Allochromatium vinosum DSM 180: one gene and its partner. The protein of the gene in region 1 interacts with the protein of each later gene in a pairwise test. Links are inferred from orthologs where the notes say so. Each region holds a gene or a part of one and is shown in the gene's direction. Other genes may lie near its edges.

Region 1 (3,097 bases):
GTTCGGTGCATCGCAACAGTCGCCGTATCGCCGAGGCGATCCATCAGGTCGAATCACGCGAAGGACGCGCGGCCAGTGATCGCGAGATCGCCGAAACACTGGGGGTCACACTCGACGACTATCATGGCATGTTGCAGGATACGGCCAGTTGCCAGATCCTAGGGCTGGAAGACCTGTTTGGCGAGGACGCCGACAGCGACAGGTTCCTGCCTGGGGCGGGCACCGCTCCGACCGAGCAACTGGAGCGCGAGCAGTTCGCCCAGGCCTTGGCCGAGGCGCTGGCGGACTTACCGGAACGCGAGCGCCTGGTGCTCGCGCTCTACTATGATGAAGAACTCAATCTGCGCGAAATCGGAGCCGTTCTCGATGTCACCGAGTCGCGCGTGAGCCAGATTCGCAGTCAGGCCCTGCACCGTCTGCGGGGCCGTTTGAGCGACTGGACCCGAGCGGGACCCGGCGCGTGATTCTCAAACCAACAGATTCCATGTGGAGCGTTGCGTGGACAAAGGCATGAAAATTCTCATCGTGGACGATTTCTCCACCATGAGACGCATCATCAAGAACCTGCTGCGTGAGCTGGGGTTCAGCAATACCTCCGAAGCCGACGATGGCAGCACCGCGCTGCCGATGCTCAAGAGCGGCGGCTTCGACTTCCTGATCACCGACTGGAACATGCCGAACATGGAGGGCATCGCACTGCTCAAGGCGGTGCGCGCCGACCCCATGCTCAAGTCGCTGCCGGTGCTCATGGTGACCGCCGAGGCCAAGCGCGACCAGATCGTCGAGGCGGCCCAAGCCGGCGTCAACGGCTATATCGTCAAACCCTTCACCGCCGAGACGCTGAAGGAAAAGATCGACAAGATCTTTGAGCGCCTCGATGCGCAGGGATGAGCGATGGACAACGATGAAGAACGTCTGAGTCTACAGCTGGATCTGGCGCGTCGTCTGGTCGAGCAGTTGGAGGCCGGAGATCGCGCCGGGGCCGACGAGAGCATCCGTCAGCTGCGCCTGCCCTATGAGCGCGAACTCTTCGAGGAACTCGGCAAGCTCACGCGCGACCTGCACGAGGCGCTCAACAGCTTCCGCGGCGACTCGCGCCTGATCGAACTGACCCGCGACGAGATCCCGGACGCCAAGGAGCGTCTGAACTATGTCGTCTCCATGACCGAGCAGGCGACGCATCGCACGCTCAACGCGCTCGACGAGTCCATGCCCATCGCCGAGTCGCTCCACGACCGTTCGGCGACGCTGCACGAGCAATGGAGCCGCTTTCGCAATCGCGAACTGTCGGTCGACGAATTTCGCGAGCTGGCGCGCGAGCTCGACGACTTCCTGACCCAGAGCGGACAGGAGACCGAACGCCTCAAATCGCTGATGTCCGAGATCCTGATGGCCCAGGACTATCAGGATCTCACCGGTCAGATCATTCGGCGGGTCATCCGGCTGGTGCATGAGGTCGAGGAGAACCTGGTCGGACTCATCCGGCTGTCGAGCGCCCGGATGGAGTTGCCCAAGGTCGCCAAGGCGAGTCCGGACGAAACCGAAGCGTCAGAGGTTCGAGGGCATGGACCGATCGTACCCAATACGCAGGACGCGGGCGCCGATGTCGTCAGCGGACAGGACGACGTGGATGCACTGCTCTCCAGTCTGGGCTTCTAGCCCACCGAACCCCAGAGTGATCATGCATGGCAATCGATCCGAATGACGAAATCCTCCAGGACTTTCTGGTCGAGGCCGGTGAACTGCTGGAGGCGCTCAACGAGCAGCTGATCGATCTGGAGCAGAACCCCAACGATCGCGATCTGCTCAATGCGGTCTTCCGCAGCTTCCACACCATCAAGGGCGGTGCGGGCTTCCTCAATCTCAATGCCCTGGTCGTGGTCTGTCATCATGCCGAGGACGTCTTCAATCTGCTGCGCAATGGCGAGCGCCGCATCGACCCGGTTCTCATGGACGTGGTGCTGCGCGTACTCGACGTGCTCAACGTCATGTTCGGCGATCTCAAGTCGGCGCGTGAGCCCGAGCCGGCTCCACCGGCACTGATCGCAGATCTGGCGGCGCTCGCCGTTCCGGACGCGGCGGGGACGAGTGCACCCGAACCCGCGCCGGAGCCGGTACCCGAACCACCGCCCGTCGCCGAGTCCGAGCCGCTCAGCGCTCGACCGCCCGAGCCGACGCCGGCGCCCGCAATCGAGGCCGGCTCCACGGCCGAATCGGCCGACGAGATCACCGAGGCTGAGTTCGAGGCGCTGCTCGATGCGCTCTCGGGGCAGCCTGCCGAGTCAGCATCCATCGATCGCGCGGCGGTCGCCCCCGAGCCACTGGTACCGGCGCCGCCAGCCGAACCGCCTGGGACAGTGTCTGTCGCCGAGGAGGCGACCGGCGCCAATGATCTGATCACGGACGACGAATTCGAGTCATTACTCGACCAATTGCATGGCTCGGGAGCGGCGAAGCCCGTCGAGACACCTAAACCGAGTCCGCTGCCGGTTCCAAGCCGCCCGGCGGCCAGTGCCTCCCTCCAGCCTCCCGTGCCTGCCGCCGATCCGTTCGACACGGCCAAGGCCCAGCGCGCGGCCGCTGTGCCCGCCGGTGAGACCTCGGTGCGGGTCGATACCCAGCGGCTCGACGAGATCATGAATCTGGTCGGCGAGCTGGTGCTGGTGCGCAATCGCTTGAGCATGCTGCGCGTGCGCACCGGCGACGAGGAGATCGGCAAGGCGATCGCCTCGCTGGCGCTCGTCACCTCGGACCTGCAGGCAGCGGTCATGAAGACCCGGATGCAGCCGGTCAAGAAGGTCTTCAGCCGCTTCCCGCGCGTGGTGCGCGATCTGGCGCGCAATCTCGGCAAGGAGATCGAGTTGGAGACCTTCGGCGAGGAAACCGATCTCGACAAGAATCTGGTCGAGGCGCTCGCCGATCCGCTGGTGCATCTGATCCGCAACGCGGTCGACCACGGCATCGAGATGCCCGATGAGCGCGAAGCCAAGGGCAAGCCGCGCCGGGGCACCGTGGTGCTGGGCGCGGCTCAGGAGGGCGATCACATCTCGCTGCTGATCCAGGACGACGGACGCGGCATGGATCCCGAGAAGCTGCG
Region 2 (3,347 bases), 740 kb from region 1 along the record:
GTCTCCTTCACGCTGAAGGAGGCGGGGTATGCGGTCACTGAGGCGGTCGACGGACAGGACGGCCTCGACAAGGCACGCTCCGGCAAGTTCGATCTCATCTTCACCGACCAGAACATGCCGCGCATGGACGGACTGAGCCTCATCAAACAGTTGCGCGCCCTGCCGACCTACAAGTCGGTGCCCATCCTGATGCTCACCACCGAGTCGAGCGACGCCATGAAGAGTCAGGGCCGGGCAGCCGGCGCGACCGGCTGGCTGGTCAAACCCTTCGACCCGGCCAAGCTGCTGGAAGTCGTCCGCAAAGTGATCGGTTGAACGCGCCGCGCCAGAGCTGAGGGGGAGGGGTCATGAGCATCGACATGAGTCAGTTCTATCAGGTGTTCTTCGAGGAGGCCGGCGAGAACCTGGCCGCGATGGAGAGCCTGTTGCTGGAGTTGGACGTCGAAGCGCCGGATCTGGAGACCCTCAACGCCATCTTCCGCGCCGCGCATTCCATCAAGGGCGGGGCCGGCACCTTCGGTTTCAGCGACATGGCCGAAGTGACCCATATACTGGAGACCCTGCTCGATCGGCTGCGCAAGCAGGAACTGGCCCCAACGGTCGAGATGGTCGATGCCTTCCTCCAGGCCGGCGATGTGCTCAAGTCCCAGCTCCAGGCCCATCAGGAAGGCGAGGAGTACGAAGATTCGCGCGTAACCGAGGTCTGCCAGCACTTGGAACGGCTGGCGCGTGCGGACGATGCTGAGGGAGACGTTCCGGCGTCGTCTGCGGGCGAGATTCGGCCGACAGGCACGGTCGAGGCCGAGTCATCCGTCACGCACTGGCGTCTCGCGTTCGAGCCGGCCGGCATTGGTCAGGGCACGCCGGATGAACGTCGCGCCCTGTTCGAGGCGCTGGGTGAGCTGGGCCGGATCCAGGACATCGGTGCCGGCGAGACCGAGCGCTGCCTGTGGCAGTTGACATCGGCAGCCGGACGCGGCGCGATCGAAGAGATCCTGGCCTTCATCTGCGAGCCGGGGCAGGTCGAGATCGACACGATCGAGACACCGGAAGCGCCTGCTGAGACCGAGGCGGAAACCGAGACCGCCTACGGCTTTTTCACCGATGCACCCGGTCTGCAAGGCGACGCCGTGTTCGGCGCGGCCGCATCGGCGACCGAGCCGGATCAGGACGAACTCGGCTATGGTTTTTTCGAGGGCGCGCCCGGAACCGAGCACGGCGCCTCGGACTCGACTCCCGACCAGACCCAGGCGTTCGGTTTTCAGATCGAGATCCTGGAGTCCGACGGCTACGGCTTCTTCCGCGACGCCCCCGGCACCGAGGCCGCACTCGATCAGGAGCACTCGGGTTATGGACTCTTCGGCGGCAGCCCCGGCATGGATCGAGTGGCCGCCGTGGCGCACCAGGAGCGGCTCGACGATGAACGCGGGTATGGACTCTTCAATTCGGCACCCGGCTCTCCCGAGTCACGCCTGGACGACGATGCCTCGGCACCGATATCAACGGCAGCATCGCCGGCCATGGAGCGCGAGAGCCGTGCCGGCAACGCGCCCAAGCGCCCGGCCACGACCGATTCGTCCATCCGCGTCAGCGTCGAGAAAGTCGACCAACTGATCAATCTGGTCGGCGAACTCGTCATCACCCATGCCATGCTCGCCGACTCGGCGGCCGGACTCGACCCGGTCGTCCATGAGCGCATCATGGCCGGGCTGTCGAACCTGGAACGCAACTCGCGCGATCTGCAGGAAGCGGTGATGTCGATCCGCATGATGCCGATCAGCTTCGTCTTCAATCGCTTCCCGCGCGTGGTGCGCGACACGGCGGCCAGTCTCGGCAAAAGGGTCACGCTCAAGCTCATCGGCGAGGATACCGAACTCGACAAGGGGCTGATCGAGCGTCTGGCCGATCCGCTCAACCATCTGGTGCGCAACAGCATCGACCACGGCATCGAGCGCCCCGAGGCGCGTCTGGCCGCCGGCAAGCCCGAGACCGGCGAGATCGTGCTGCGCGCCAGCCATCGCGGCGGCAGCGTGGTGGTCGAGGTCAGTGACGACGGCGCCGGACTCAAGCGCGAGAAACTGCTCGCCAAGGCCGCCAAGCAGGGCATCCCGATGCCGGACAACCCGTCCGACAAGGATGTCTGGCAGCTCATCTTCCACGCCGGCTTCTCGACCGCCGAGCGCGTCACCGACATCTCGGGGCGCGGTGTCGGCATGGACGTGGTGCGGCGCAACATCGAGGACATGAACGGCCGGGTCGAGGTCGACTCGACGGCCGGGCGCGGCACGCACATCACCATCCGCCTGCCGCTGACGCTCGCCATCCTCGACGGACTCTCGGTGCGCATGGGCGAGGAAATGTTCATCCTGCCGTTGACCGTGATCCAGGAATCGATCCAGCCGCGCGCCGAGCAGTTCAAGACCGTCGTCGGCAAAGGGCGCGTAGTCCAGATCAACGACGAATATCTGCCGTTGGTGAGTCTGCACGATGTCTTCAGCAGCGGCCGCCCCGAGCCGAACCTGCTCGATGGCATCCTGGTCATCGTCGAGACCAACGAGGGGCGTGCCGCCGTATTGGTCGACGAACTGGTCGCCCAGCATCAGGTCGTCATCAAGAGCCTGGAGACCAACTATCGCAAGGTGGAAGGCGTTTCGGGGGCCACCATCATGGGCGATGGGCGCGTCGCCCTGATCCTGGACGTCGATGCCCTGGTCCGGCTCAACCGCCGGGCCGGCGGCTAGTCGAGATCGAATACTCAAACGAGACAAGGGGAGACCGAGACCATGAACGACGAGCGCCGGGAGGGCAGCGCGGTCGCGACCGACAGCGCGCGTGAGTATCTGACCTTTACGCTGGGCGATGAGGAGTACGGCATCGACATCCTCAAGGTCCAGGAGATCCGCGGCTATGACGCCGTGACCAAGATCGCCAACTCGCCCGACTTCATCAAGGGCGTGATCAACATGCGCGGCATCATCGTGCCCATCATCGACATGCGTCTGAAGTTCCATCTCGGGCAGGTCGAGTACAACGAATTCACGGTGGTCATCATCCTCAACATCAGCGGACGCATCGTGGGACTGGTGGTCGACGGCGTCTCGGACGTCATCGCGCTGCGCGGCGATCAGATCCGGCCCGCACCCGAGTTCGGCTCGGTGCTGGACACGGCCTACATCGACGGTCTGGCCACGCTCGACGAGCGCATGATCATCATGGTCGACATCGAGAGGCTCATGACCAGCCAGGAGATGGGACTGGTCGACCAGTCCCATCTGGCCGTGGCCTGAGCGGCGGCGATATGGCAGAGCGCGCGGCGGTGAGCCGTGAGCGTGAGTTCCATTTCACGT

Evidence for each region.
Region 2: the proteins of ALVIN_RS14565 (region 1) and ALVIN_RS11150 interact in binary tests that used the Escherichia coli proteins (3 or more experiments, as listed by UniProt). The link is inferred for Allochromatium vinosum DSM 180 from one-to-one orthologs.

Annotation. Positions count from the first base shown.
Region 1 is NC_013851.1:3,294,763-3,297,859, reverse strand. Bases 1-2,776 are described here. They hold ALVIN_RS14565 (protein phosphatase CheZ), read left to right. Parts: upstream 1-894; coding sequence 895-1,659; downstream 1,660-2,776. Other genes in these bases: ALVIN_RS14560 (chemotaxis protein CheA), read left to right, coding at 1,686-2,776; cheY (chemotaxis response regulator CheY), read left to right, coding at 511-891; ALVIN_RS14575 (RNA polymerase sigma factor FliA), read left to right, coding at 1-464. Also shown: more of ALVIN_RS14560, read left to right, coding at 2,777-3,097.
Region 2 is NC_013851.1:2,556,015-2,559,361, reverse strand. The notes cover bases 19-3,044. They hold ALVIN_RS11150 (chemotaxis protein CheW), read left to right. Parts: upstream 19-347; coding sequence 348-2,741; downstream 2,742-3,044. Other genes in these bases: ALVIN_RS11145 (chemotaxis protein CheW), read left to right, coding at 2,784-3,044; ALVIN_RS11155 (response regulator), read left to right, coding at 19-315. In the rest of the region: more of ALVIN_RS11155, read left to right, coding at 1-18; more of ALVIN_RS11145, read left to right, coding at 3,045-3,287; ALVIN_RS11140 (CheR family methyltransferase), read left to right, coding at 3,299-3,347. UniProt on the Escherichia coli protein: Involved in the transmission of sensory signals from the chemoreceptors to the flagellar motors. CheA is autophosphorylated; it can transfer its phosphate group to either CheB or CheY.